2 regions of the Veillonella criceti genome follow, and region 2 is predicted to be linked to the other one. Evidence: a T-box and tRNA genes for the amino acid it is inferred to sense, from the RefSeq annotation. Region 2 holds a T-box; the other holds one or more tRNA genes.
What was found. The T-box of region 2 lies ahead of DYE54_RS09460 (valine--tRNA ligase). A T-box ahead of a tRNA ligase gene usually reads a tRNA of that ligase, here a tRNA-Val.

Region 1 (15,545 bases), 240 kb from region 2:
TATGATGCATGCGTCAACGTCACCCTTTTATCCGCTGTTTGCAGCGCTTGATGTAAATGCTAAGATTCATGCTGGGGAAGGTGGTCTTGCTTTATGGCATGATTGTGTGGCTGTAGGTATTGAAGCACGTAAGACAGTATTACGGAACTGTCAATATTTGCGTCCTTTAGTACCACCAATGGTACATGGCAAACCTTGGGAAGAAGGTAAGACTGTTGATATGGCACAAGATATTGCTTATTTTTCCTTTGAACCAGATGCTAAATGGCACTCCTTTGCTGGGTATGGGGACGGGCAATATTTTATTGATCCTTGCAAATTTCAATTAATTACGCCAGGGATTAATATGGAAACTGGGGCCTATGAATCCTTCGGGATTCCTGCTACAATTTTGGCTAATTATCTGCGCGAGCATCAGGTTATTCCTGAAAAGTGTGATTTAAATACAATCCTTTTCTTATTGACACCAGCTGAATCATATACAAAAATGGATGCGTTGATTGCCAAATTATTGCGTTTTGAGCAACTGATTGAAGCGGATGCGCCTATGCAGGAGGTATTGCCGACATTGTATGCTATGCATATTGATAAATACCGTGGATATACGATTCGCCAACTTTGTCAAGAAATGCATGATTTTTATAAAGCCCGTCAAGTGAGTCAGTTGCAACAGCGATTATTTCAAAAAGACTATTTTCCGACTTATGTGAAAACACCACAGGAGGCTAATATTGATTTTGTTCGTGGCTATGGCGAGTTAGTTCCTATTGCTGATTGTGTTGGACGTATAGCGCTAGAAGGAGCTTTGCCCTATCCGCCAGGGGTTATTTGTGTACAGCCCGGTGAAGTGTGGTCAGAGACGGCGCGTGATTATTTTGTTGCCTTGGAAGAAGGCATTAATGCATTGCCTGGATTTGCACCAGAGCTACAAGGGGTGTATATTGAAAGAGATGAAACGGGTTACCGAAGAGCGTATGCGTATGTATTGCGTGAAGCGGTAGTGGTTAAAGCATAATGAGGAAGAAGGGGTATAATGGGATTACCAAATGAGGCGTTAGTCGCCATTAAAGAGGCTGTTACAGCAGCGGTGACAGAATTGGTGGCTGTGGGGCGTTTAAGCGCTGGTCATGTATTGGTTGTAGGTTGCTCAACTAGTGAGGTGCGGGGCGCACGCATAGGGACTGACTCAACTACTGAAGTAGGACAGACCATTGTAGAGGCTTTATTAGCCGTATTAGCACCCAAACAAATTGCCCTAGCGGTGCAATGTTGTGAACATTTAAATCGAGCATTAGTCGTAGAGGCTACCGTAGCCAAGGCCCATGGGTGGCCTATTTGCAATGCTGTACCACAATTACATGCAGGGGGGGCTGCATCGATGGCGGCTTTTGCACAATTTAAGGAGCCTGTTGTAGTTGAGACGATTCAAGCTGAAGCCGGCCTTGATATTGGTGATACGTTTATTGGCATGCATTTACGGCCTGTAGTTGTGCCAGTTCGTTTACAGGTAAAACAGATTGGTGAAGCCCATGTGACGGCAGCTCGAATCAGACCAAAATACATTGGTGGTAGCCGGGCGGTGTACGATGATTCGCTAATGTAGTAGAGGTGAAGGAAGTTTGAATTTTTATAGCTATGCCTATATTGTGCAACAAGGGCAGTTTAATGCCCTTATGCAATATGGTGTGTCTTTTTTGTTATTAATAGCACTGTTGTTAGTAAGTATTCAATTTATACGACATCGGCTGAATAGTCGGTATCGTGATTTAACCATTTTGTTATCCTTAATCATAGTGTTTGTCTTAGGTATTCGGTGGAGCGAATATGACTCGTCACTACGTAACTCAGAAGAAAGCAGTCGTATGGCTAATTTTGTAGTCACGGTTTCACAGCGTTTAGGTGTTCCTAAAGAAGATATACGGGTTAGTGCTTTACATTTGAATGAAGATGTAATTATTAGTGTAGGTAATCGTTTTTACCGAGCCCATTTTACTAACAATTTTGAAGCCTATTCGTTGACGCAAGTCCATATGATTGATTCTCAAATAAAAGTAGTGGACATAGCGAAGGAGTAAGACGATTATGATAACAGGATATACGCTCATTATGATTAAATTAATTTTGGGCATTTTATGTTTAGTTTTTCAGATTAATCTGATGGGGAAAGGCAATTTAGCACCCAATTCAGCGATTGATCAAGTGCAGAATTACGTGCTTGGTGGAATCATCGGTGGGGTTATTTATAATGACGCTATAGGGGTGTTACAATTTTTATTAGTTTTGATAGGCTGGACTATTGTGGTTATGGCTTTGCGGTATTTAGCGGCCTATAATCACTATGTGAAACGAATTATTGATGGTAGTCCTGTCATTGTTGTTGAACGTGGCGAAGTGCAAGTTGAAGATTGTATGCGTCAGGGTGTTAGTGCAGGCGAGTTACATCTGAAGCTGCGAAGTGCTGGTGTTCGGCAGATACATGAAGTCCGTCGAGCAGTGCTTGAACAAAACGGACAATTGACAGTGGTTAAATATGGGGAAGATACGGTACATTATCCCTTGATTGCTGATGGGCAAGTGGATGAAAACGTGTTATCCTTAGTAGAAAAGGATCGTGCATGGTTGGATGAAACTGTGGCGACACAAGGCTATTCTATATCCGATGTGTATATGGCTGAATTAATCAAAGATGAGTTAGTCATTACTCCTTATGTTAAAGAGGGGCGTTAACACGTAAGGGGCGATGCTGAGAGGAGCTATTTATGGCAAGTTTACAGCGTGCGTTGTTAGTGATTGCGTTTTTATATATTTTCTATCATATTTATTCGTACGGTGTGACTACGACGAACATGATTGCTGTTGTTTTATTGATAGTATCCTTTATTTTAGAAATCACACGTAAGTCTAGGCGTGCTAAATTAGAGGCCTATTTTGCTCGTAAAGAAGCTGAATTAGCTGCGGAAGAAGCGGCTAAAACGGATGTCTTGATGGAAGATACAAGGGAGAATATAGTAGATAAAACAGTGTCAAAGAATGATACTAAGTAGGTTAGTTATAAGTCATATGTCATATGTGATATGTGTATATACTTGTTTAACCTGCTGGATTAAAATAGACAAGGATGTCTATTCCATGAGAAAGGAGTCTTGCATGAAATTAATTTCTTGGAATGTCAACGGTTTACGAGCCGCTGTGACTAAAGGGTTTATGGAGAGTTTTGAAAAGCTAGATGCGGATATGTTTTGTTTACAAGAAACAAAATTACAGCCTCATCAAATTGAATTAGCGTTGCCCGGTTATGAGCAATATTGGAACAGTGCGGTTAAGAAGGGCTATAGTGGTACGGCTATTTTTACTCGTCATAAACCGATTCAAGTGACTAATGGGATTGGTATTGAAGAGCATGATCAAGAAGGTCGTGTTATTACAGCGGAATTTGAAAATTTCTTTTTGGTGACTTGTTATACACCTAATAGTCAACGGGAATTGGCTAGATTGGCCTATCGAATGACTTGGGAAGATGCATTCCGCGAGTATTTGTTAGGACTAGATGCAAAGAAGCCCGTTATTCTTTGTGGTGATTTAAATGTGGCGCATAAAGAAATTGATTTGAAAAATCCAAAAACAAATCGTAAAAATGCAGGCTTTACAGATGAAGAACGAGCAAAGATGACAGAATTATTAGGTGTTGGCTTTACTGATACGTTCCGCAAATTATATCCTGATGTGACTGATGCGTATAGCTGGTGGTCCTATATGGGCAAAGCGCGTGATAGGAATGTAGGATGGAGAATTGATTATTTTATTACATCGTCACGTTTAGATGATAAAATTGTAGAAGCGCGGATTCATCCAGATATTTTTGGTAGCGACCATTGTCCTGTTGAATTGGATATTAATCTTTAGAGAGTGATCGATTTTGATTTATACTCTATAGAATTAGAAAAATAGAGCTACTTTATAGAGAAATATCTATATTTAATAGTCATATGAATGTAAAAATTGAGAGAGTCTAGCTAACATATGTTAGCTAGACTCTTTTTGTTTCCTGCTGTTTTTGATGTATGCGTATAAGTAATGGGAAAAATGATGAATATGAAAAATGAATGGTGAATATGAGCGCTCTGTGTTATAGTGTTAACAGGATATAGATTAGTTTGTATTAAACTATTGAGTTTATTGTGTACACGCAATAAGGAGAAACGATTATGGCAAATTATAATCCCTACGAAAACATGCTTAATACTCTTGACGAAGCCGCTCAAAAACTTGGCTTAGAGCGTAACGATTATGAAGTAATTCGTCATCCAGAACGTGAATTGCAAGTAGCGATTCCAGTTCAGATGGATGATGGTCATGTAGAAGTATTTAGTGGCTACCGTACGCAACATAGCACTATTATGGGTGCAGCTAAAGGTGGCATTCGTTTCCATCCTGATTCTGACGAAAATGAAGTTCGTGCGTTGGCAGCTTGGATGACAATTAAAAACTCTATCGCTCACTTACCTTATGGTGGTGGTAAAGGCGGTATTAAAGTGGATCCTAAGAAATTAAGTCAGCGCGAATTAGAACGCTTAACTCGTGGCTTTGTACGTAAAATCGCACCTATTATTGGGGTAGATACTGACGTACCAGCACCTGATGTTAATACAAACCCACAAATTATGGCATGGATTGTTGATGAATTCTCTACATTAAAAGGCGTATGGTCACCAGGCGTTGTAACAGGTAAACCATTAGCTGTTGGTGGTTCTTTAGGCCGTAATGAAGCAACTGGTCGTGGTTGTATGTTCACTCTTAAGAGCTATCTTGAAAAGAATGGCAAAAAGATGTCGGACGTAACGATTGCCGTTCAAGGGTTTGGTAACGTAGGTAGTGTAGGTGCTTTATTGATGCATCGTGAAGGCGCTAAAATCGTAGCCATTGGTGATGTTCATGGTTCCATTTATAATGAAAATGGTATTGACGTTGAAAAAGCATACGAATATGCTAACTCTCATGGCCGTTCTTTAGAAGGGTATGAAGAAGCTGGTATGAAACGCATTCCAAATCCAGAGTTATTATTACTTGATGTAGATGTATTATACTTAGCAGCTCTTGAAAACCAAATCAATGGTAGCAATATGAAAGAAGTTAAAGCAAAAGCTATCTTAGAAGGGGCTAATGGGCCTACTACTAATGAAGCTGACCTATACTTCTTCGATAAAGGCATTGACATTATCCCTGATGTATTGGCTAATGGCGGTGGCGTTGTTACCTCTTATTATGAATGGGTTCAAAATAAAGCTGGTTTCTATTGGGACGAAGAAGAAGTAAATACTCGTCTTGAAAAGAATATGAAAATGAGTTTTGAAGAAGTATGGGCTATGCAACAGGAATACAAAGTATATCCTCGTTTAGCAGCCTACATGGTAGCATTGAAACGTTTAGTAGATGCTAGCAAACTTCGTGGCTTTAATGGCTAATTATTGTTTACTATGTACAGTTAAGTACATATCATATAACGCGTAGTTGTACTGTCTAACCAAAGCCTATGAAGTTGAGGCTCTATAATGATATAAAATAGAAGTATACTGTGCGCAACAGCGGCTAGGGAAATGATGCCTAGCCGCTTTTTATGTGACTTTTTGCTATAGAATTAAAAGCTTTTGGGAAAATGTAAAAATTATATAAAAAAGTACTTGCATTTAATTTGATTTTAGTATAGAATATCTCTTGTACCATTCCTCGATAGCTCAGTCGGTAGAGCAATCGGCTGTTAACCGATCGGTCGTAGGTTCGAGTCCTACTCGGGGAGCCAGTGGCCCGTTGGTCAAGCGGTTAAGACACCGCCCTTTCACGGCGGTATCGGGGGTTCGATTCCCCCACGGGTCACCAATATGGACGATTAGCTCAGCTGGGAGAGCGCCTGCCTTACAAGCAGGATGTCGGCAGTTCGATCCTGTCATCGTCCACCACATTGGCGAGTTCGCAATAGCGAGCTCGCTTTTTTATTTTATTATGTAACTTCATTGGCTAATAGCGTAAGATGTGGTAACATAAGAGAATAAATATATAGCTATTATGGATAAGTGAAAATCGATTGGCAGGAGGAATAAGATGTCTGCATATATACCGTATTTAGTTGTATTAGGTGTAGTTTTAGTTTTCTTTATTGTATGTTATTTAGTGTTTCGCGATGGCGGGCCACGTGAAGACGTTGCTAAGCAAGCTACAGACTCAGTTGCTAATGCTGATTATTATGCACGTAAACGACGTGATTATGGGGCTACCTACTATGGCGCAGAGAGTAAAACGGCTGATGAGGTGAGTGAAACCACTGAACAAGAATTAGCGGAGACCTTTGTACCTTTATCTAAGGAACAGGTAGGTAATGAATTTGATAGTGCTTTAGAAGATTCCACAACAACGAGTTTAGGTCGTGAGTTTGCCGCGTCTGTTAAAGAACGTCGCTTAGGTGATGATATTGTATCAGATTTAGACATGACAAAGCCGATGCTTAAGATTCCTACAGAGCCTGCGTCTACAATGGATCCTGATTTAGAATTAACGCGCCGAATTCAACGTGTTGTACCAGCTGGTGTTGAAGGAGCTGAAGCAGCCGATGATGCAACGCGTGTGATGCCTGTGATTAGCGATTCCTTGGGGAAAGATACAAAGAATGGCTATACGGCGAGTGATGGTAATCACGGACCGGCTTTAACGGATTTAATCGCATTAGGTACTAGTCATTTTATGAATTCCTTTGGTGCTGTTAGTCCGAGTACGAAGGAACAAGTATTAGATATTACCACGACGGCCTTTGAACGGTTAGGAATTACTGAGAGTGCTGAATTACATGCGCTATTAGAGAATATTGTGGTGCAAGAAGCGTTATTGTGTATGCAAAAGGCGTATGCAACGACACCGACGGCATGGATGAAAGAAACCGCTATTGAAGCCTTTATGGATGTAGTGCAGGAACCAAAATCGAGCACGCCATATTTAGTAGCGTTTGATGCTTTGCGTATTTTACCACATTTACAGCTCGGTCATTTTCAAATTTTAGCGTTAGCCTTGTTATTGCAATACTCGCGTAATTCGAATAACTATAGCTTAGAACATTTGCAGCATTATGTAGATAAATATATTGAGCCATTCTTGTCAGATTTGCCACGAGAAGAATCTATGTATCGTCAGCTTGATTATTTACGTTGTTCGACGGCTGAACCAGAACGCAATACATTCTGGGATATTATGATTCATTCGTATCCACTAGTATTTGCCTATGCTGGTTTTGATAAAGAAGAATTATCGCGCGCTTTGCGTGGGCAGGCTTTGGATGGTCGATATGTAGTAAAGAGTATTAACTCTCCTTTATTAAAATTGGCTGTTGTTGATGAAGGCTTGGCGATACGCTATTTCCAAATGGCTCAGATTGATAATCCTGAAATTCAACAGCATTTATTAGGGTTAGCGACAAGTAAACCACTTAACTTTACTCAAGCAGACCGCAAAAGGGTCTTAGAACATATTTCACCTGTATTACCAAAGGTAGCTGACATTTATGATGCTATGCCATTGAGCCATACAAGTCTCACATTGTTAGGTCTTTATTTAGGTCGGGCTCATGTGAAAGTGACGATTGGTGAAGAATTTGATTTATCACCTTGGTTTTGATAAAAGTATAGCGTGCTACATAGAGGAAACGCCACTCTTCCGTAGAGGAGAGTGGCGTTTTTGTATTTAGAATCAGCTAAAAGAAGCTGTAAAGTCCATGCTGTACTATTTTTAGTGCGTTAGAAACTATATTCACTAATTGCTTGTAAATCTAAGAGGGTTACTTTTTTACCTTCTAAGGTAATAATACTTTCATCTTGTAAGCGCCCTAATTCACGACTTAATGAAGTTCGCGATACATTGAGGACATCGGCCATTTCTTGTCGATTGTGAGGTAACGTAATGGGGTTTTGTTTTTGACGGCGATATAAATCATCGAAATACGCGAAGATGCGTTCACGCATGCCCTTTAAAGAGAGATAATGAACTTTACGGGTAAGGGCGAGTGCTTTTTCAGACATGTCATGTAGCAAATTAGTTAAAATTTGTTTTTGACAAGTATCACAATGATTAAACGAGTTAGTGAAGGCTGATTTAGGTAAAAATAGGACTTCGCAATCTTTAGTTGTTTGGATTGTAGCCGGCCAGTTTGGTATATCGGTAAATAGTAAAGCTTCGCCAAACATGGCAGAAGGGGTTAATTCGGTCATAATAGTGCGTTGGCCTAGTACGTTTTCTCGAGTTAAGTGGGCACGACCTGACAGTAATAATCCCATACCTTCCATAGGTTCGCCGGCAATCGCGATAAAACTATTCTTTTTGAATGTTTTGATGGTTAGGTCTGGAGAACTTAAAAAGAGTCGTAATTCGTCTTCTCCTATATGGCGAAATAAGGCGCTACTACTTAGCGTTGTTAAATATGAAGAAATAGTGTCATTTGATAATCCGATACTCATAGACGCCTCCTTTAGATAAAATTTTGGTAAATGTTGCCATAGCTACCGTTTTTCATTTACAAGTATAATATACTTTACTTGTAGTTACAAATAAACAACTTGCATATAGTGATAGTTTACTAGGTCTTGCAGCAAGTGATGTATATGTTTTAGCTTTCTTGCTAGTGTTGAGAAAGTGCGTATCGGGTGAGTCCCGAAGAAGGAGGATACTATGAGTATGTTTTGTTTCCAATGTGAACAGTCTGCTAATCCAGGTGGTTGTACTGTACAAGGTGTATGTGGTAAAACGGCACCTGTTGCTAATAAACAAGATGAATTGACAGCTGCTTTGATTGGATTAGCCCGTGCTTGTGATGCTAAAGGTGCATCTGCTAAAGAATACCAATTATTAAAACAAGGTTTGTTCATGTGTGTAACAAACGTTAACTTTGATGAAGATCGTGTACAAGAGTTTATTAATCGTGTAGAAGCAACGCGTACGGCTATTGATGGTAGTGCTCAAGATTTTGATTGGGAAGCTCTTTGGGTAGGTGAAGAAGATATCATTTCCTTACGTTCTACTTTGCTCCTTGGGATGCGTGGTATGGCTGCCTATGCTTGGCATGCCTCTGTACTTGGCTATGATGATGCTGAAGTAGATGCTTGGTTTGTAAAAGGTCTTGTAGAATTTGCTAAGGATCACAGTGCTGATGAATGGTTGGCTTTATTGATGGAATTCGGTCATGTAAACTTGAAATGTATGGCCCTTCTTGATGCGGCTAATACGGAAAGTTATGGTACACCAGTGCCAACTAAAGTGCCTTTGACAGTCGAACCAGGTCCTTTCATCGTAGTAACTGGTCATGACTTACATGATCTTAAAATGTTATTGGAACAATCCGAAGGTAAAGGCGTTAACATTTATACTCATGGTGAAATGTTACCTTGTCATGCGTATCCTGAACTTAAAAAATATGCACACTTAAAAGGGAATTTCGGTACAGCTTGGCAGAATCAGCAGAATGAATTTGATGGTGTACCAGGTGCATTCCTATTTACAACTAACTGTTTAATGCCACCTCGTAAAACGTATGAAGATAATATTTTCACTACTGATATGGTAGGTTTCCCAGGGCTTAAACATGTAGAGGCGAAGGAAGATGGCACTAAAGATTTCACGGCTGTTATTGAAAAAGCACTTGAACTTGGTGGTTATACAGAACCTCAAGAATTTACAGGGATTAATGGTGGTCATGAAGTAACAACTGGTTTTGGCCATGGTACGGTACTTAGCATTGCTGATAAAGTAATTGATGCTGTTAAAGCAGGGGCGATTAAACATTTCTTCTTGGTTGGTGGTTGCGACGGTGCTAAAGTAGGCCGTAACTACTATACTGAATTTGTAAAACAAACACCGAAAGATACAGTAGTCTTAACATTAGCTTGTGGTAAATATCGTTTCAATGACCTTGAAATTGGCGAAATTGGTGGCATTCCACGTATGCTTGATATGGGTCAATGTAATGATGCGTACTCGGCTATTCAAGTAGCTGTAGCATTGGCTGGTGCATTTGAATGTGATGTAAATGACTTGCCATTAACACTCGTATTGTCTTGGTATGAACAAAAAGCAGTATGTATCTTGTTAACATTATTAGCCTTAGGTATCCGTAACATCTATATTGGACCTACTTTACCTAAATTCTTATCTAGTAATGTATTAGGAATTTTAGTTGAAAAATTCCAATTACATCCAATTACTACACCAGAAGAAGATATGAAAGCAATTTTAGGTAATAACTAATTATATTTTAGCAAGTAATATAACTGAATTGGTGCTGTGGGATTGTAATTCATTAGTAGGCTAAAGGATTACAAAAACATATATAAGCCATGCAACCCCCTCCTAGGAGGGGGTTGTTTTTGTATTTTATGCTCAAAAATTCAACTTGTTTCCCTATACGAGATATTTTCTGTGCGCCAAGAAGCAAGTATTTATGGGCGAATTGAGAACGTAATGAATATGTCATGCATAAAAAGTATAGTGTTGTCTATTCTGCAAAAACAATCTGTGGTATAATACAAATTAAGGTAAGCCGTGGCTTTACGATATATGGTATAGAAGAAAAAGCCTTGTGACGGCGTGAAAACGTTTCCTGTAGGAGGACATAATGAGCAGTGTTTTTGAGATTATCGGGCCGGTGATGATTGGTCCATCCAGTTCGCACACCGCAGGGGCTGCGCGATTGGGCAAAATGGCGCGTTATATTTTTAAGGAACATATTGAACGCGTAGATTTAACATTATTTGGATCCTTTGCTAAAACCTATAAAGGACATGGCACTGACCGTGCATTGATTGGTGGTTTGTTGGGGTTTGATGCGGAAGATGAACGCATTCGTGATGCTTTTAAAGCAGCGGCTAAGGGGAATTTACAATATCAATTTATTGAATCGGCTGAAGATGGTGGTCATCCCAATGAAGTACGATTCGACTTATATGGAAAAAATGATTATCATATGTCAATCGTAGGTCGTTCATTAGGGGGCGGTCGTATTTTAGTGACAAATGTTAATGCGTTAGATGTAGAAATTTCTGGGGAAGATTATACAATCTTAACATTCCATCATGATTGCCCAGGTGTGATTGCAGCGGTAACTAGCTTATTAGGCCGAGCGGCGGTTAATATTTCAACCATGAAAGTATTCCGCAAACGTAAACACTGTGAAGCAGTTATGTTGATTAATACAGACTCCCCTGTTGAGGCGAGTGTAATGAGTGAAATTCAGAAGAATAAAGATATTTCTTCCGTTATGTATTTTGAACCATTAGAAAAGGCGGTAGCAGAATGAGTTACTTATATGAAACTTTAGCAGATTTGATGCATCTCAGCGAAACTCATGATTTGCCAGTTTGGGAAATTGTGATTCGAGCGGAAATGGAAGCTACCGGTGAAACTCGTGAAGCTATCGAAAGAGAAGCACTTCGTCGAGTACAGATTTTTAAAGATTCTGTAGTGAATGGGATTGAGGATCGTAAACGTACATTAAGCGGCATGTCTGGTGGTCAGGCACATGTGTTATTGGGACACAATCCGCGTTTATTGAGTCCAGTGGCGTATAAAGCCTTAACATATGCCATTGCGGTAAATGAAGCTAATGCTAAAATGTTCCGCGTAGTCGCTTGTCCAACAGCTGGTTCTTGTGGTGTTATGCCAGGCTGTATGTGTGCGGTTGGTGAAGAGTTTGAAATGGATGATGCGGCCTTTTTACGTGGTTTCTTTACCGGTGCAGGGATTGGCAATGTAATTACGAATCAGGCCTGTGTAGCTGGGGCTGTTGGCGGTTGTCAAGCTGAAGTTGGTTCGGCTGCAGCTATGGCTGCTGGGGCGATTGTAGCCATGTTAGAAGGCACTACCAAGCAGGTTATGAATGCAGTTGCTTTATGTTTGAAAAATGTGCTAGGTCTTGTGTGTGATCCGGTAGCAGGGCTTGTAGAAGTACCTTGTGTAAAACGTAATGGCGTTTATGCAGTGCATGCCTTTAGCGCAGCTGAAATGGCGATGGCTGGTTTAATTAGTCAGATTCCAGTAGATGAAGTCATTGAGGCTATGGACCGGATTGGTCGCGCTTTGCCAAGCACGCTTCGTGAAACGAGTGAAGGTGGGCTGGCTACGACAGAAACAGGTCGTCGTATTGCTGCTCAATTGCGCGATATGTAATATGAATGCATCTTTGCAAGGAAACTTGTGAAGATGCATTTTTTATATGATAAATTAGTATTGACCTACCTCTGATTTCTCTTAAATTGCTATATTCAAAAGGATGAATTTAATAAGGGGCTATGCTATAATAAAGTATTATGAGAGAGGTGAGGATGATGAAATGGTTTACACAGTCGAAGACAATACTGAAGCCGTCAGGGCCTATTTGGGCTGGGGCAGTGCGTATTATACAAGCTTTGGCGACAGCTGGGTTTGAAGCTTACGTCGTAGGTGGTGCTGTACGTGACTTATTACTTCATCAAGATCCTCATGATTATGATATTGTGACTAAGGCTAGGCCTGATGAAATCATAGCTGTTATGGAACAATGTGGATATACAACAACGGGTGTTATTGGCAAGTCTTTTGGTGTTGTGGTTGTTTCTGTACCAGAAGGTTCCTATGAGGTGACTACTTATCGGCAGGAACGTTATGGTGCTGATAGTCATCGCCCTGAAGAAGTAACCTATGCGGATTCGCTAGTTGAGGACGTGAAACGACGAGATTTCACTGTTAATGGGATGGCTATGAGTGTCACTGGTGAAGTGGTAGATTTAGTTGGTGGTTTGCAAGATTTGAAGAAACGGACATTGCGAACTATTGGTGATGCTAATGAACGATTTCAGGAAGATGCGCTTCGTTTATTTCGTGCATGTCGTTTCATTGGTAAACTTGACTTTTTACCGCATCGTACCTTATTAGCGGGGATGACGCCTAGCTTTGAACGAGTTAAAGGGTTGTCGCTAGAACGAGTGCGTCAAGAGTTGGACGGCTTGTTGGTAACACCGGCGGTGGCTAAAGGTCTTGATGTATTGGTTCAGTCAGGTCTTGCCAATTGTTCATGCCGTGTGTTAGAACATGGTGAGTATAAAGAAGTTCCTATCTTGCCAGAATTACATCATTTAGTAGGTTTGCCACAACAACCAGAATTTCATGCTTATGATGGCTGGCTACATACCTTAGCGGTAGTACAAGCTACTCGCCCAGACTTAACCTTGCGTTGGGCTGCCTTATTGCATGATGTAGCCAAAGGTGAAGAAGGGATACGCGGTTTTAATAATGGCCGTATCACGGATCGTGGTCATGATAAAGCGGGGGCTGTTATGGCAGAGGATATTTTAACGCGGCTCCAATATCCCAAACAGTTAGTTAATCGTGTGGCTTGGCTAGTAAGTAGTCATATGCGGTTTCACTATTTTGTAAATAATGAAGAGGCCGATCCATGGAAATGGATGCGCAAAGAAGCTGTAAGTGGTACATTTCGTAAAAGTGATGAATTAAAAGAGGCTGTTCTTCAAATGGCAGAAGTATGTGCCGCTGATGTCATTGGCTGTGGTCGCCCTCATAGTAGTACGGCAGGGACGCTGGCATTTGGTGATTGTTTAGCTGAGATTACTAAGTCTATGCCGATTCATACTCGTGATTTAGCATATGGTCCAGAATTGCCTGATTTATTAGGTAAGCAAACAGGAACGATTTTACAAGAATTATTAGTTCAAGTGCGTAGTGGTCAAGTAGCAAATGAGCCGACAGCCTTGTTAGCGGCGGCTGAGCGTAAATTGGCACGAAAAGCACATAAGGAGTTATAACGATTTATGATTAAAGGTGAAGAAAAAATAGCCTTTCGTGATAATATATTTAAGCTTATGGCTTTTGTGTCTTTGGCTATTGCTGTACTGGTTTGTCGTTTGATTTGGCTACAAGTCATTGATAAAACAACATTGGATACTAAAAATTTAGATCAGGTGGAAACAAGTCGTAAGTTACAATCACCGCGCGGTACCATTTATGACCGCAATGGGAACCCTTTGGCCATGAGTATGGTAACACGTTCGTTATATGCGGATCCTAAGATGATTAAAAAGTCACCAGACGAAATTGCCTCACTTATTGCGCCCTATACACGGATAAAAGAAGATGAAATTGTAAAACGGCTTAAAGAAGATACGGCTTTTATTTGGCTTGATCGCATGATGGATCCTGATAAATCGAAAGCGTTAGCGCAGGTCATGAAAGAAAATGAATTAGAAGGGCTTAATTTCGTAGAAGAAAGTCGTCGTTTTTATCCAAATGGCAATCTATTAGCGCAAGTGTTAGGTTTTGTAGGCACTGATGACAAGGGACTTGATGGCCTTGAAATGGCTAAGGATGATATTATCCGTGGTGGCATTACCAAAGAACTTGTTGCTACAGACCAACATGGCAATGCGATTTTTGGTTCAGTGCTTTCTAAATTTTTGCCAGAGAAAGAACGAAGCATTACATTAACAATTGATACGACAGTTCAGTTTATTGCTGAACGAGCACTCGATAAAGTTATGGCAGAGTCGAAGCCAAATGGGGCGAGCATTATTATTATGGACCCTAAGACTGGTGAAATTTTGGCTATGGCTAATCGTCCGACCTATGACCCGAATCATTATGAAAAAGGAAGTGAAAATTCCTTTAAAAATCGAGCTGTTATTGATATGTATGAACCGGGCTCGACATTTAAACCATTGACGGCTTCCGCAGCGTTAGCTTCTGGTAAATGGTCGGTAGATACTGTGTACAATGATATGGGGAGTATTAATATTAGTGGTCATACCATACAAAACTGGAATGGTGAAGGGTATGGCAATGTAAAATTATTAGAAATTTTGAAATATTCCATTAATACTGGGATGGCACAATTAGGTGTTACTACAGGTAAGTCCATTATGATGGACTATTTAAAGGCCTATGGATTTGGCAAGAAGACGGGCATTGAATTACCTGGTGAAGCAGAGGGTCAATTAATTCCTGAGGAAGATATTTCACAACTTGACTTAGCTACGATGGCGTTTGGTCAAAGTGTGGCGGTTACGCCTTTGCAAATGGTGCAAGCTTTTGGAGCTATTGCGAATGGTGGGAAGATGATGATGCCTCATATTATTAAAAGTATTAATAATCCTGATGGTAGCCCTGTAGAAACTGAAGAAATTAAAGAGGTGGGGCAGCCAATTCCTGAAGATGTGGCCAAAACTATTTTAGGCATGCTTGAAAAAGAAGTGTCTGAAGGGGGCGGTAATAAAGCGGCTGTTGATGGGTATCATTTTGCTGGTAAAACAGGGACCGCCCAAAAATTAGATGCTGAACACGGGGGGTACTTGGATGGACGTTACATCGCTTCCTTTGTTGGCGTAGGGCCGGTTGAAGATCCTCGTTTTGTAGCCCTTGTCGTAATTGATGACCCTAATGGAGTTTATTATGGTGGACAAATCGCGGCCCCTGTATTCAAAGACATTATGAGTCAATTAGTACGTTACTTCCAATTGTCGCCTTCGGTGACT
Region 2 (15,545 bases):
AATTATAGTGAGGGTATACAAACCAGAACGCATCCCAACCGATGCCTAATACAGGATAATCGACAATCATATAAGTCGTACTATCCCACAAGGCCCAACGCAATACAGCAGATGTATCATTACCGTCAAACAAAGACCACAGCCGTGATGCCACTTCACCATGATAGAAAAAGAGTATAGCTGGAATAGCTAATAAAGAAAGCAATAATCGTCGATCGATTACGATTCCCCAATAAATAATTACACAAGCAAAGCTAATCCAAATCGCTCGTGAGTAGGTTAATGTCATGCAAATTAAAAAGAATAATGATAAAGGTACCATCCAGGCCAATAGACGCCAACGCTTCTCCTTTAGCCCTTGGAATATACCTGTTCCAGCAACAGACAATACAATGAGCAAGTACTCACCAAATAAGTTTGGATTTTGCAAAGTTGCAAACATACGCCGTTTCAAAAGTGGAAAATGTTTAGCATCTACCCATTCCTGCAACAAATCCATAGACATAGTCATGTACTGATAGACCCCTACAATGCATACAATACAGGCAGACCATATAAAAATCCGCAAAAATGTACGCCATTGTTCAGGCTCCCTTAAATAGCGATAGGTAAGGAAATAAATGGCTCCATACATCCCCACATTATATAGCCAACTAAAAGCGGTAAACATCGGCCGGGTTGAAGCCAAAGAGGATAATAAACTCCATCCCATAAAACCCAACACACACCATTGTAACCAAGAAGCGGGCTTTGATAATGGACGATACCGTACTGTATCCCAAATACTGAGTACTAAAGCCAATACCACCAAAATATCACCTAATAATTGATGCAAAGGCATAACCAAGACAATCGCATATAGGAGTCTAGTAATATATTGTTTCAACTCTTGGCCCCTATCGAGGCAAACTGCGCTAGGCATATTACACCATTACTGAGCGTTTAACCATTGCTCAGCTTCCCCTAAAATATATAACGAACCAGCGACTACAATAATGTCCCCCGCTTTTGTAGTCTTCATGGCTCTCTCTAAGCCCTCAGTTACAGAACTAGCTGTTGAAACTTCGCTATGAATATGACTCGCCAATTCTTCAGGTGTACAAGACCGTGGTGTCGGAGCTGGTACCGTTATGACAGAATCCTTTGACCCTACTAATTGATCCACAACAGCCTGTACTTCCTTATCAGCTAAGACGGCTAATATCATCGTCTTTGCTCTATCTTTAAATAACTCTGTATAGGTCAAATGAAATGCTTCAGCCCCATTGGCATTATGAGCACCATCAAAGATAAAGAGACGATCTAATCGTTTCACAATTTCAAAACGACCAGCCCACTTAGCCCGTGCTAAGCCTTCACGCAATGTTTCTTCACTAATAGCTGAATCAGATTTCATAAGTACTCGTAATGCTTCAGCCGCACAAGCTAAGTTAACCGCTTGATGAACCCCAGCTAAGGTAGTAAAGAGCATATCCTTATGCCCTGCTTTATCTTCAAGCGTAATCATCTGCCCTTCAGGCATAGCACTACGACTCTTAATCGAGAAGTCTTCATTAAAGACCAAAATTTGAGATTTCAATTCCTTGGCTTTACTTCGAATTACTTCTAATGCACTGCTTTGTGCCGCTGTCACAACGGGTACCTTCGGTTTAATAATCCCCGCCTTATGAGTGGCAATTTCTTCTACCGTATTGCCACAATAAGCTTGATGATCAATGGTAACATTGGTAATTACCGCCACTTCTGGGGTAATTACATTAGTAGAGTCTAATAAACCACCTAGGCCCACTTCAATAACGGCATAATCCACTTCTTGCTCACGGAAAAACAGAAAGGCTGCCGCTGTTAATACTTCAAATTGAGTGGGCGGCTCTAAACCACCATCAACCAGCTTCGTTACTACCTCAGCTACTTTGGCAATCAATTCACCAAAGGCCTCTTCCGTAATAGAGCGACCATTCACACAAATTCGTTCTGTGTAACTAATCAAATGAGGCGACGTAAAACGACCAACTCTACGACCACTATGAGTGAGTACAGAATCTATCAACGCTGTTACAGATCCTTTACCGTTAGTCCCTGTAATATGAACTGTTTTATATGCTGTTTCAGGATTATCCATCGCCTGTAAGAGCGCCTCAATGCGCTCTAAACCAGGCTTAATTCCAAAGGGAACACAACTATCTAAATAGGCTACTGCCTCTGCATATGTCATGCTTTCCTCCTATAAGGTCTTAAGAAATTCTTCGCGTTCTGCTACGGCTTGCTGTTTCTGTTTATATTCAGCTAATTTCGCTTCTTCCTTAGCGACTACATCAGCTGGTGCTTTAGCTACGAAGCCAGGATTGCCTAATTTACCTTCTAAACGGGCAATTTCTTTCTTCAATGTTTCTTTTTCTTTTGTCAAACGTTCCCGTTCTTTAGTCACATCGATTAAATCTTTAAGTAATAGATATACTTCAAGCCCATTAACTACAGTAACGGTTGCATTTTCTGGTTTCGCATCCATAACGCCTAATACAGTAACTGTCTCAGCCCAACCAAGCGTTTTAAAGTAATCTTGATGATTATTCACTACATCACGCAACGATTCGTCAGTAAGCGCTAAAATAACAGCACTTCGTTTACCCATTGGTACATTCATTTCTGCACGCATGTTACGAATTCCTTTAATGGCATCCATCATAATAGACATTTGAGCCGCACTAGCACTTTGATCACCAAACGGCAAGGCTGTAGGCCATGGCGCAACAACAATGCTTTCACCTTCATGTGGCAAGTGTTGCCAAATATGTTCGGTAACAAATGGCATAAATGGATGTAATAATTCAAGCATATGTCGTAAAATTGTAACCAATAAATACTGTACTACAGCACGGTCACGGCCACCTTCTTTATTATAAAGACGTGGTTTAGCCAATTCAATAAACCAGTCACAATAGCTATTCCAAATAAAGTCGTATACAGCAGAAGCCGCTTCACCCAATTCAAATTTATCTAGGTTCGCAGTAATGGTTGCTACTGCTTGATTATATGTATCAATAATCCAACGATCAGCTAACGTGAGATCGTCTTCTGTAGGTACAAAATTAGGATCATAATTATCTAAATTCATAAGAACAAATTTAGAGGCATTCCAAATCTTATTTGCAAAATTACGATTAGCTTCTACACGTTCCATATAAAAGCGCATATCATTACCTGGTGTATTGCCTGTTACTAAAGTGAAACGTAAAGCATCAGCACCATATTCATTAATCACGTCAAGTGGATTAATACCATTGCCCAAAGATTTACTCATCTTACGGCCCTGGCTATCACGAACTAGCCCATGAATAAATACATGTTTAAATGGAATTTCTTGTTTAAATTCAAGGCCCATGAAAATCATACGCGCTACCCAGAAGAAGATAATGTCATACCCTGTTACCAACACGCTCGTTGGGTACCAGTGTTTAAGTTCGTTTGTTTCTTCTGGCCACCCCATAGTCGCAAACGGCCACATAGCAGAACTAAACCAAGTATCCAATACATCTTCATCTTGATGTACATGACCACCACATTTAGGACATACATCAATATCTTCACGAGATACGGTAATTTCACCGCAATCATCACAATACCAAGCAGGAATTCGATGCCCCCACCATAATTGACGAGAAATACACCAATCGCGAATGCCTTCTAACCAGTTAGTGTATGTCTTCGTGAAACGTTCTGGCACAAATTCAATGGCTTTATCTTGTACAACTTTAAGCGCTGGTTCTGCAATAGGTCCCATCTTTACAAACCACTGTTTTGATACAAGCGGTTCTACAATCGTATTACAACGAGAACAATGACCAACACTATGATCATGGTCTTCAATTTTTACAAGTAAGCCTTGTTCTTTTAATTCAGCTACCACTTGTTTACGCGCTACTTCGCGAGTCAAACCTTCAAAATGCCCCGCTTCACTATTCATAGTGCCATCAAGATTCATAACAATGATGGACTGTAAATTATGACGTTGCCCCATTTCAAAGTCATTAGGGTCATGGGCTGGTGTAATTTTTACGCAACCAGTACCAAAGCTAGGATCTACATAATCATCAGCAATCACTGGAATTTCACGGTTAACAAATGGTAATAATAAGGTTTTACCAATGATATCTTTATAACGGTCATCCTCAGGATTAACAGCCACAGCTACGTCACCAAACATTGTTTCAGGTCGAGTCGTAGCTACCGTTACATAACGGCCGTCTTCACCTACTACCGGATAATTTACATACCATAAATGACCTGCTTCATCACTATGTTCTACTTCAATATCACTAAGTGCGGTATGACAACTTGGACACCAATTCGTAATACGTTCGCCTTGATAAATTAAGCCTTTTTCATATAAGCTAACAAATACTTCCCGAACCGCTTTATAATAGCCATCATCTAAGGTAAAGCGTTCACGAGACCAGTCACAAGAAGCCCCTAAACTACGAATTTGTTTAACAATTGTGCTACCGTATTCTTTTTTCCATTCCCACACACGTTTAACAAATTCTTCGCGCCCTAAATCATAGCGACTTTTGCCTTCTTCTTTCATAAGATTTTGTTCAACTTTAACCTGAGTTGCAATCCCGGCATGGTCAGTCCCTGGCATCCAAAGAACATTATAACCTTGCATACGTTTGAAACGAATCAAAATGTCTTGTAAGGTATTATCTAGGGCATGCCCCATATGCAATTGTCCTGTTACATTTGGTGGTGGTAATACAATACTATATGGTTTCTTATTGCTGTCTACTTCTTCATGGAAGTACCCTTGTTTCTCCCAAAATTCATACCAATTCTGTTCAATCTCTCCTGGATTGTAAGTTGTTAAATTTTTAAACTCACTCATCACAAATTCCTCCTATATCGTATATAAAAAAGCCCTTTCGTCCATTAGGACGAAAGGGCTTAACTTCCGCGGTACCACCTAGATTATTGCCGTAGCAATCACTCATTACCGTTAACGGGGTTAGCCGGACAAAACTACGCATTACAACGCTCAAAGTAAGCTACTTATACTTATAATATATACAATACATTCACTTACGCATCCATGTAACTTCATCTCATCAGCTCCGAGGCTACCCTCTTCTATTCACGTACGTTGCTCTCACCTTATCAACGCTCTCTGCCACGCTAGGAGAAGATTTTTCCTCATCGACGCTTGCTCTATATAAGAGTATTTCTAACTCTCATAATAACTAAAAAAAGAAAGTCTGTCAATTTACTTTTCAAAAGTAATCAAACAGACTCTCCTAATCATGTGTGACTAATTATTTTTTCATCACCTTCGCTACCATCCACAGACTCACTTCATAAAGAATAATCATCGGCATAGCAATCATAGTCTGTGAGAACATGTCTGGAGTCGGTGAAATTAAACCACCAATAACAAAGGATAAAAATAAGAAGATTTTACGTTTAGACCGCAAAAAGGCAGAGGTAATCAAATTTAATTTTGCCATAATAATCATGACAATTGGCAATTCAAAAATTAAACCAAACGGCAAAACAAAGGCAATGACAAAATCAATATATTGACCAATGGAAAATAAAGGTTGCAATTCATCGGTAGCAAAGCCAATAAAAAATTGAATCGCCACGGGTAATACCAACGCATAAGAGAATAAAATTCCCATAATAAATAATATAATAGCAAATGGTAAAAACCAATTCGTCAATTGCTTTTCTTGTTTGGTTAAGGCCGGAATGACAAAGGCCCACACTTCATATAACCAAATTGGTGAAGCTGCAATAAGCCCCGCTACTAAAGCGACTTTCATATAGGTAAAAAAGGCTTCAGTTGGTCTCATATAATACAGTTTACCCGCTGGAGCTATAATGATAGCCAATATATCATCTACATAATAATAGGCTACACAAAAGCCTACCAAAATAGCGATAGCAGAAATAATAATTCGTTTACGAAGTTCACCTAAGTGCCCAACCAAAGACATCGCCTTATTCTCAGCCATAATTTGCTCTTCTAAGGGCGTATACTGTGGCTCTATAGCTTCTAAATCTACATCGGCTATGGCTTTATTTTCCGGCGAAGTTTCCACCGTTTCTCCGAGGCGAACTCGCTCTGCCGCTTTGAGGCGTTCTTTTTGCGCCAACACACTATTCAAGGAAGGCTTTCGTTTCGGGTCATTAAAATCTCGTACCTGAAACGATTCCATAATTTACACCTTTCTATGAGCCAACGAATCTAATACCTCATATAATACTGACTTACCAGCAAATTCCGGCAATGCAGCTAAAGCGGTCGTCGCTTGTTCACGATAAGTAGCTTCTAAAGCTTCTGCCTTAGCCACACCACCTTGAGCCGTTACATACTCAATCAATTCATCAGCCGCTTGGCCTCCTGCAATGGCATGCACAGTATCTGTAATATATTGTTCATTCTCTTTTGTAATGATAGATAATAACGGATACGTAATGAGCCCTTCTCGCAAATCTTTACCTACCGGTTTACCCGTGGTATCCGATGTCGCACAGTAATCCATAATGTCATCGGTAATCTGGAATGCCATACCAAGACCATGACCATATTGTTTCAACAATGTGGTTTCTTCGGACGTCCAATCACCCAAAATACCGCCTAATTCTAGACAAGCTTCAATAAAGTCAGCAGTTTTCTTTTGTGTCTTAGTTAAATAGCGCTCTGTCCCTTGGGTAATGCAAAATACATCTTCCATTTGCATAAATTCCCCTTCTACTAATGCAGAAATAATAAAGGAGAATACCCTTAAACACGCTACGGATTCAATCTGTGCCACTACATCAAAGGCTTTGGCAAATAAATAGTCACCACTTAAAATGGCTACTTTATTGCCTTTACTACAATGAATAGCTGGTGCACCACGACGGACAGCCGCTTGATCGAGTACATCATCGTGAATTAATGTCGCTAAATGTAGCATTTCCACAGCCGCTGCAATGGGAATTCGTTTTTCTTCCGGTGCATTACCTGATCCCGCAATCAATAAGCATAGGCGTGCCCGTAAACGCTTACCACCCGCTGCTGATATGGGGCGAATTAATTGATTAAAATCTTCTGAGCCTGTGTTTAAGGAGTCCGCCAAATAGGCTTCCACCTTAATGAGGTCAGCTTTTACTTGTTCAATTAACGCCATCTCTCTCATCAAACTCATTCTTCGCCCCCTACAATCACTTGATTAATACGACTCAATAGCAACTCACGGCCTGTATGTTTTAACGAACTATACGGAATGGCTGGCGTTTCACAAGGGAAATTCTCTTTAATAAAACGCATATTTTGTTGCCGTTCTTTGCTGTTTAATTTGTCAATTTTAGTTACTACAATCTGCAATGGCACCCCTGCCTGACGTAACCAATTAAAAGCTTCTTGATCAATCGGCAATTCAGGATGGCGACCATCTACTAATAAACAGAGCAACATTAATCGCTCTGAATTTAAAATATAATCGGCAATAAAAGATGACCAAATATTGCGATTACTTTTATCTGTCTTAGCATAGCCATACCCAGGTAAATCAACTAAGAACCATTCATAGCGACGTTCTTCAGTTTCGCTAAGATCTTCTTTAGACGTAATCGTAAAGAAGTTAATCGTCTTAGTTTTACCTGGCTGACCACTTACTAAGGCCAAGCCACGATGATTACACAAGGAATTAATAAGGGATGATTTGCCTACATTAGAACGTCCTAAAAAAGCAACTTCTACTGTATCCCCTTCAGGATACTGGTCAGGACGCACCGCTGATGCCACGTAATTAGATGCAATAATACGTGGCCCCTTTGGTTCTTTGCGCGTATATATAGGTTGTGGTTTTTTAACTGATTTCTTCTTCTGTTTCATCATTTCACAAATGCTCTAGCTAATACTTCATCCATCGTTTTAACTGGCGTAATTGTTAACCCTTCAATGACAGAGGTTGGCATTTCTTCAAGGTCTTTAATATTACCATGGGGAATTAAAACTTCTTTAATGCCATAACGTAAAGCAGCCAATAATTTTTCTTTTAAGCCACCAATCGGTAATACACGACCACGTAAGGTAATTTCACCAGTCATAGCCAAATCAGAACGTACTTTACGGCCTGTCAAAGCTGATACAATAGCCAATGTCATAGTAATACCGGCCGAAGGACCATCTTTAGGTGTCGCACCTTCTGGTAAATGCACATGAAGATCCATCGTCTTATGGAAATCTTCCGGAATTTTTAATTCTTTAGCATTATGACGAATATAGGACAAGGCTGCTTGACCCGATTCTTGCATAACTTTACCTAAGCTACCAGTTAAGGATAATTTGCCAGTCCCTGCCATAGTTGTTGCTTCACAAGGTAATACTACACCACCTACAGAAGTCCACGCAAGACCACAAACAAGACCGACTTGTGCATTTTTTTCACGTTCTTGTTCTAAATAAATAGGGGCCCCTAAATAATTAGACAAATTCTTAACCGTTACTTTAGGTGTTGCTTCAGAACCACCAATAATTTCAAAGGCCAATTTACGGAATACTTTAGCAATCGTTTTTTCCAAACGACGAACACCCGCTTCTCGAGTATATTCGCTAATAATTTTACGTAGCACTGCATCAGACAATTTAACAGAATGACCTGTTAAGCCATGTTTTTTAATTTGTTTAGGTACTAAATAACGTTTAGCAATTTCTAATTTCTCATCTTCCATATAGCTGGTAAGTTCAATAACTTCCATACGATCCATTAAGGGCGCTGGAATATTACCAGGTACATTAGCTGTTGTAATCCAAAATACGTCAGAGAAATCAAATGGAATTTCAATAAAATGATCACTAAACGTAGAATTTTGCTCAGGATCTAGCACTTCTAATAAGGCAGAGGATGGATCCCCTTTATAATCAGAGGCTAATTTATCAATTTCATCAAGCAAGAATACAGGGTTACGAGTACCAGCATTCTTAAGCCCTTGAATCATACGTCCTGGCAACGCACCAATATAGGTACGACGATGACCGCGAATCTCAGCTTCGTCGCGAACGCCACCAAGTGAAGCACGGATAAATTTACGATTCATTGCTTTAGCAATTGAAGTCGCTAAGGATGTTTTACCAACCCCCGGTGGTCCTACTAAACAAAGAATAGATCCACTTTGCGCATTCGATAATTTACGAACAGCTAAGAATTCCAAAATACGTTCCTTTACTTTTTTAAGACCATAGTGATCTGCATCAAGAATGTTAGCCGCTTCCGCAATATCAAGACGGTCTTCACTTTCTTTATCCCATGGTAAGGAAAGTACCCAATCTAAGTAATTACGCAAAATGTTGGCTTCTGGCATCATAGCCGGCATACGGCTATAACGACTGATTTCTTTCTCAATTCGTTCCCGTACTTCGTCTGATACTTTGAGCTTCTTAAGCTGTTCACGTAATTCTTCTGCTTCTTCATCAGGGTCTGATTTATCCCCTAATTCATTGTGAATCACGCGAATTTTTTCACGCAAAAAGTATTCTTTCTGTGCTTTTTCCATTTGCTGGCGCACCTGATTATTGATAGAATTTTCCAAATCAGAGATTTGTAACTCCATATTTAGCGCGCCTACTACCATATTTAAACGACGTAATACGTTAAGTTCACTTAAAAAACTCTGACGCGTTACTAATTCTGTTTGTAAAAATTGTACAATCTGGTCAGCCGTTTCCGATGGCTCTGTACGTTCCATAACGCGACGAATTTCATCGTCAGTAACCATCTTCGTTTCTTCTGCCCATTTCAAAAAGTTAGATTGTGCTAAACGACGATAAGCTTCTGTTTCCACTTGATCATCATATTGTGAAACTAACGTTTCCATCGTAGCACGATAGTAGGTACCACTTTCGTCAATATCCACTACTTTAGCACGGGTAATCCCTTCTACTAAAATTCGTACCAGCCCACCTGGCAAACGAAGCATCTGTTTAATTTTAACAATCGTTCCCACTTCAGCAATATCTTGCTGCGTTGGATTTTCCACTTCATCATCTAACTGTGCAGAAACGGCCAATAAACGTTCATTAGCCATAGCTTCTTCAACAGCGCGAATGGATTTATCACGACCAATATCGAGTCGTACTTCTACTTTAGGAAATACTACCATGCCCCGAAGTGGCACTAAGGGCAACGAAAAATTCGTTTCACTCATATAGGCTCCTTTTCAAGTTTATATTTATAAAAAGAAACTCATTCCAAAGGAAATGAGTTTCTTAGACTTACAATTAATTCTTACCTGTAACGGTAGACTCATTCTTGAGTATCGGTTCTGCTGTGCCTTTCACAGCATCACGTGTAATAATGCAGTCTGTAACCCCTTCCTGAGATGGAATATCATACATAACCTGCTTCATTACTTTTTCAATGATGGATCGTAATCCACGAGCTCCCGTATTTCGTTTCATAGCTTCCGATGCTATTTCCTCTAATGCTTCTTTCTCAAATGTCAATGTTACATCTTCTAAGGACAACATTTTTTCATATTGTTTAGTCAATGCATTACGAGGTTCTGTTAATATGCGAATTAACCCTTCCTTATCCAATGGATCCAAAGTTACCATAACTGGCAAACGACCAATGAATTCAGGAATGAGGCCAAATTTTTGTAAATCTTCAGGCACAACTTCCTTCAAAATAGCAGACACATCTTTTTCTTCTTGCTTTTGAATATCCGCCCCGAAGCCTAAAGTTTTCTTCGCTGTGCGCTTAGAAATCACTTTTTCTAGACCGTCAAAGGCACCGCCACAAATAAACAAAATATTGGTTGTATCAATTTGAATTAATTCTTGGTGCGGGTGTTTACGCCCCCCTTGCGGAGGTACGGAAGCAACAGTCCCTTCTAAGATTTTTAAAAGTGCTTGTTGCACACCTTCACCAGATACATCACGTGTAATCGATGGATTTTCCGACTTGCGGGCAATCTTATCGATTTCATCAATATAGACAATACCACGTTCTGCTTTTGTTACATCATAATCAGCTGCTTGGATAAGTTTAAGCAAGATATTTTCCACATCTTCCCCAACATAACCAGCTTCTGTCAAACTAGTGGCATCTGCAATAGCAAACGGCACTTCTAACATTTTGGCCAAGGTTTGAGCAAGTAATGTCTTACCGCTCCCCGTAGGGCCAATAAATAATACATTGGCTTTCTGCAATTCTACATCATCCACAGTATTATTTACTTGCAAACGCTTGTAATGATTATATACAGCAACGGCCAAGGAGACTTTCGCCTCCTCTTGACCGATTACGTATTCATCTAAATATTCTTTAATTTCGTGAGGTGTAGGCACATGCTTTAAAGCAAAACCTACTTCATCACTTTGACCGAGTTCCTCATCAATAATATTTTGACAAACTTCTACACATTCATCACAAATATATACATTAGGACCTGCCACTAGCTTGCGAACTTCCTCACCGGTGCGTCCACAAAAACTACAACGCAACGTTTCTTTCTCGTCTTTCTTCAAGCTTAGTCCTCCTAATTATTTACTAGTTACTACAGGTCTAGTCAATACCTCATCAATTAAACCATAGGTAACAGCATCTTGCGCACTCATGAAATTATCACGATCTGTATCGCGAGCAATAACATCAATTGGTTGACCACTATGAGAAGCAAGTAAGCCATTTAATTCTTCACGCATACGTAAAATTTCACGTGCATGAATTTCAATTTCAGAAGCCTGACCTTGTACACCACCTAATGGTTGGTGAATCATAACCCGTGCATGAGGCAACGCATAACGTTTGCCCTTAGCACCAGCCGTAAGGAGCACTGCCCCCATACTAGCTGCAGAGCCTACACAAATAGTAGACACATCTGGTTTGATATATTGCATCGTATCATAAATGGCCATACCAGCAGTAACAACACCGCCTGGGCTATTAATATACAAATGAATATCTTTATCAGGATCTTCTGCTTCTAAGAATAGTAATTGTGCAATTACAAGATTAGCCACATCATCATTAATAGGGCCACCTAAGAACACAATTCTATCTTTTAATAAACGAGAGTAAATATCATAGGAACGCTCACCACGTCCACTTTGTTCTACTACTACTGGTACATACATAAACTACACCTCATGTCCATGTACCTATATAGCCCGTGGATTATTTTTCCTGGGATTCTGCGCCTTTAGCTTGCTCAATAATTAAACGAGCTGCTTTTTTACGAGCTACAGAATTTCTCAACATAGCTACACGGCCTTCTTTAACAATAATATTCATAACTTCTTTTGGATCGGCGCCAAATTGCTGAGCCATCGTGTAAATTTCGATATTCATATCTTCTGGGGTTACTTCGATGTTTTCAGCTTTAGCCACTGCTTCTAATACCAAATCAGCACGTACATTTTCAGCCGCATTTGCATGGTATTCTTCTTTTAAGCCGTCCATTGTTTTGTTGGAGAATTTCAAGTAGTCTTCTAATTTCAAACCACGGCTTTCTAAATTCATAGCCATTTCTTGAATCATCTGTTCTACACGGTCTTCTACCATAACTTCTGGGATTTCTACTGTTGCATTTTTAACGGCCGTTTCAATAAGTTCCGCATTATATGCATCAATAGCACGACGAGTAGCATCTTCTTCCATTTGTTTGCGAAGATCTGCTTTTAATTCTTCAATTGTTTCATAAGAGCTAGCTTCTTTAGCAAATTCATCATTCAATTCAGGCAATTCTTTACGTTTAATGTCATGAATATGAGTTTTGAAAACAGCTTCTTTATTAGCTAATTCTTTTACAAAGTAATCTTCAGGGAAGGTTACTTTTACTTCTACATCATCACCAGCAGCATGACCAATTAATTGATCTTCAAAACCTGGGATAAAGCTACCGGAACCGATTTGAAGTGGGTAGGATTTGCCTTCGCCACCATCAAATGGTTTACCATCGATAGAGCCAGCAAAATCGATAACAGCAAAGTCATCTTTCTGTAATTTTGCATCTTTATCAGCAACTACCATTTTAGCTTGCTGATTGCGAATATTGTCTAACTGTTCCTGAATCTGTTCATCAGTTACCTTAGCTTCTTGTTTTTCAGCTTCTAAGCCTTTATAATCGCCAAGTGTTACTTCTGGGCGTTTAGTAAGAGTTGCTTTAAACACTAAATCTTTGCCTTCTTCAAACGTTACGCGTTCGATTTCTGGTTCGCTTACAGGTACGATTTCATTAGCTACAAGAGCTTCCTGATACGCACGACCAGCGATTGTTTCAAATGCTTCTTCTAAAATAGCTTCTTTGCCGAAGTTCATTTCTAAAATACGACGAGGTGCTTTACCTTTACGGAAACCAGGAATGTTTACCTGACCAGCAATGCGTTTTACAGCTTGCTGAATACCTTTCGTTACGTCTTTTGCTGGAACTTCAATAGTTAAGGTTACCTTATGTTGATCAACAGGGGTTACAGTTGCATTCATGAAAATATGTCCTCCTTGAGGGCTAAATGCCCAAAATTTCTGTTTTTTAATATTGCATTCCTTATCTTATCATAAAATTTGAATGTATGCAATTTTATATGATAAAGTAAGTCATTTTCTTCTAAATTTTTTCAATATATTATGCTATTAACTTTCTTTAGCAATTAATTCCACTACATCACGACGGCTAAATACACCAATCACAGTGTCATTGTCGTCCAATACAGGCATGGTTTTTAAATGCTTTTCTAACATAGTGGCTACCACTGGTTCTACTTCTTCTTTAGGCCCGCAAGTAATCACTTCTTTAGTCATAAGTTCTTCTACATGAACTGCTAATAATTTTTTAAATTGTGCATTATATTCACCAATGCCACTGTAATAAATACTAGCGCCTAGTACATTGACATAATGAGGTGCATGAGGGCGTACTTTTTTATATAATAAATCGCCTTCCGTAATAATACCTTCTAATTTATTTTCTTCATTAACGACTATAAGAGCAGCCACTTTGTATTTTACTAATAGCTTAGCTGCTTCATTAATAGATGTATCTTTAGTAACAGTTACAGGATACTTATTCATAGCTTCAGCAATTAACATAGGATTACCTCCTTTTACACACTATCTAAACAGTGCTTTTACTACGTCCCTATACAAATGACAAAGAGAATAGTAAGCTTCATCTTCGTATATACTTTCTTTGCCAATTGTATTCTCTACTCTGTTATATAGTATATGTTAGACAAAGAGTCTTGAAACTCCTGCTTATTTTATAGTTTTTTACCCTTTTAAAACAAAATAGGCAATAATAGCTGCCACAATAATAGCGCTAACAATCACAACTTGCCAACCGCGACGATTGCCACCTTGGCCACCTTCTTCAATGCCAATTAAATTGCCTTCTTCATCATAACGATGACGATACTGACCTTCTAAATCATCATAGTCAGTCACGTCTTCTACTTTTGCTTTATAACGACGAGCAGCCACTTGCCGAGCACGTTCTTGTACATCTTGCTCCATCTTATGCACTTGTAGACTTGTTAAGTCCTTACGCAATGACTCTAATAAACCACTGATAAACACTAATCGTGCTTCTAATAGTTTATTTACGGCAAAACTTCGCTCTAACCATGATTGATATAACGCCATTAACACGCTGTGATTCACATCAGTAATGGCTTCCTCGGCCTGTAAACGCTGAGCTGTCTTTGTTTCATTATTAAGCGCATCTAATAAAGTTTGTGCATAACGACTAAACTCAATCAACAAAGTATTTAACTCTTTATTCTGCAGCCCCAGTTCTTCTTTACGATGTACAATATAATCTTGAGCAAAGCCGCCTTTTTCTAAGGTTTGCACCATTTTAGAGGCATCGCCATAAGCACCTAAGGTTGAATTCACAATACGAGTCGTATTACTAATTTCACCCAAGGTCTTATCTAAAAATGTCACACGTTCACGCAACTGATTAACCAATGTATCCGCATCATCAAAAGGTTCTACTAACTCCTTTAATTGATTAATTTGAGCCGTCAATAAATCTAAATTACCTTGAATTACTGTTTGCGCCGTATCCGTAGCTTCCCCATATACTCCATAGAAGCCATCACTCCCCTGTTGCTGTTGTACTTGCCACAACGCTTCAAGACTCGGCAAACCAGTAAAATTGGTTGCATTTGTTGTCACCTTACTACCTCCATTTATTCTTTTTACACCACTCTATACACTTAATTACCAATGATACGGTTCATGACGATTAATTTTACAAGCTCTATAAATTTGCTCCACTAATAGCAAACGAACCATTTGATGGGTAAATGTCATCGGACTAAACGATAATCGAAAATCTGCACGCTTTCGTAATGCTTCTGAAACACCAAAAGCACCACCAATAATAAAGGTCATTTCACTGATTCCCTGCACTTCTAAATCAGCAATCTTTTCAGCCAAACCTTCTGAAGATAAGGATTTTCCTTTTACATCTAACAGAACTACATAGCTTTTAGGATTCACTTGTTTCAGAAGTCGGTCCCCTTCTTCAGCTACAATCGCTTGACGCTTACTATCATC

Region 1: it encodes a tRNA-Val, which carries the amino acid that the T-box ahead of DYE54_RS09460 (valine--tRNA ligase) is inferred to sense. The anticodon was not compared.

Annotation. Positions count from the first base shown of each region.
Region 1 is NZ_UHIO01000001.1:1,855,507-1,871,051, forward strand. It holds gene speC (ornithine decarboxylase) at 1-1,015, shown strand, start outside; gene DYE54_RS08220 (TIGR01440 family protein) at 1,034-1,603, shown strand; gene DYE54_RS08225 (DUF3290 domain-containing protein) at 1,620-2,075, shown strand; gene DYE54_RS08230 (DUF421 domain-containing protein) at 2,083-2,727, shown strand; gene DYE54_RS08235 (hypothetical protein) at 2,760-3,044, shown strand; gene DYE54_RS08240 (exodeoxyribonuclease III) at 3,148-3,903, shown strand; gene DYE54_RS08245 (Glu/Leu/Phe/Val family dehydrogenase) at 4,206-5,462, shown strand; tRNA gene DYE54_RS08250 (tRNA-Asn) at 5,722-5,797, shown strand; tRNA gene DYE54_RS08255 (tRNA-Glu) at 5,800-5,874, shown strand; tRNA gene DYE54_RS08260 (tRNA-Val) at 5,879-5,954, shown strand; gene DYE54_RS08265 (LPO_1073/Vpar_1526 family protein) at 6,097-7,656, shown strand; gene DYE54_RS08270 (Crp/Fnr family transcriptional regulator) at 7,776-8,492, opposite strand; gene hcp (hydroxylamine reductase) at 8,704-10,275, shown strand; gene sdaAB (L-serine ammonia-lyase, iron-sulfur-dependent subunit beta) at 10,643-11,323, shown strand; gene sdaAA (L-serine ammonia-lyase, iron-sulfur-dependent, subunit alpha) at 11,320-12,192, shown strand; gene DYE54_RS08290 (CCA tRNA nucleotidyltransferase) at 12,351-13,823, shown strand; gene DYE54_RS08295 (penicillin-binding transpeptidase domain-containing protein) at 13,830-15,545, shown strand, end outside.
Region 2 is NZ_UHIO01000001.1:2,098,566-2,114,110, reverse strand. It holds gene DYE54_RS09470 (O-antigen ligase family protein) at 1-886, opposite strand, end outside; gene DYE54_RS09465 (bifunctional folylpolyglutamate synthase/dihydrofolate synthase) at 932-2,215, opposite strand; gene DYE54_RS09460 (valine--tRNA ligase) at 2,225-4,882, opposite strand; T-box leader at 4,925-5,203, opposite strand; gene tatC (twin-arginine translocase subunit TatC) at 5,307-6,212, opposite strand; gene DYE54_RS09450 (polyprenyl synthetase family protein) at 6,216-7,187, opposite strand; gene yihA (ribosome biogenesis GTP-binding protein YihA/YsxC) at 7,184-7,876, opposite strand; gene lon (endopeptidase La) at 7,876-10,188, opposite strand; gene clpX (ATP-dependent protease ATP-binding subunit ClpX) at 10,262-11,512, opposite strand; gene clpP (ATP-dependent Clp endopeptidase proteolytic subunit ClpP) at 11,528-12,121, opposite strand; gene tig (trigger factor) at 12,162-13,469, opposite strand; gene DYE54_RS09420 (CBS domain-containing protein) at 13,617-14,072, opposite strand; gene DYE54_RS09415 (hypothetical protein) at 14,253-15,161, opposite strand; gene rlmH (23S rRNA (pseudouridine(1915)-N(3))-methyltransferase RlmH) at 15,207-15,545, opposite strand, start outside.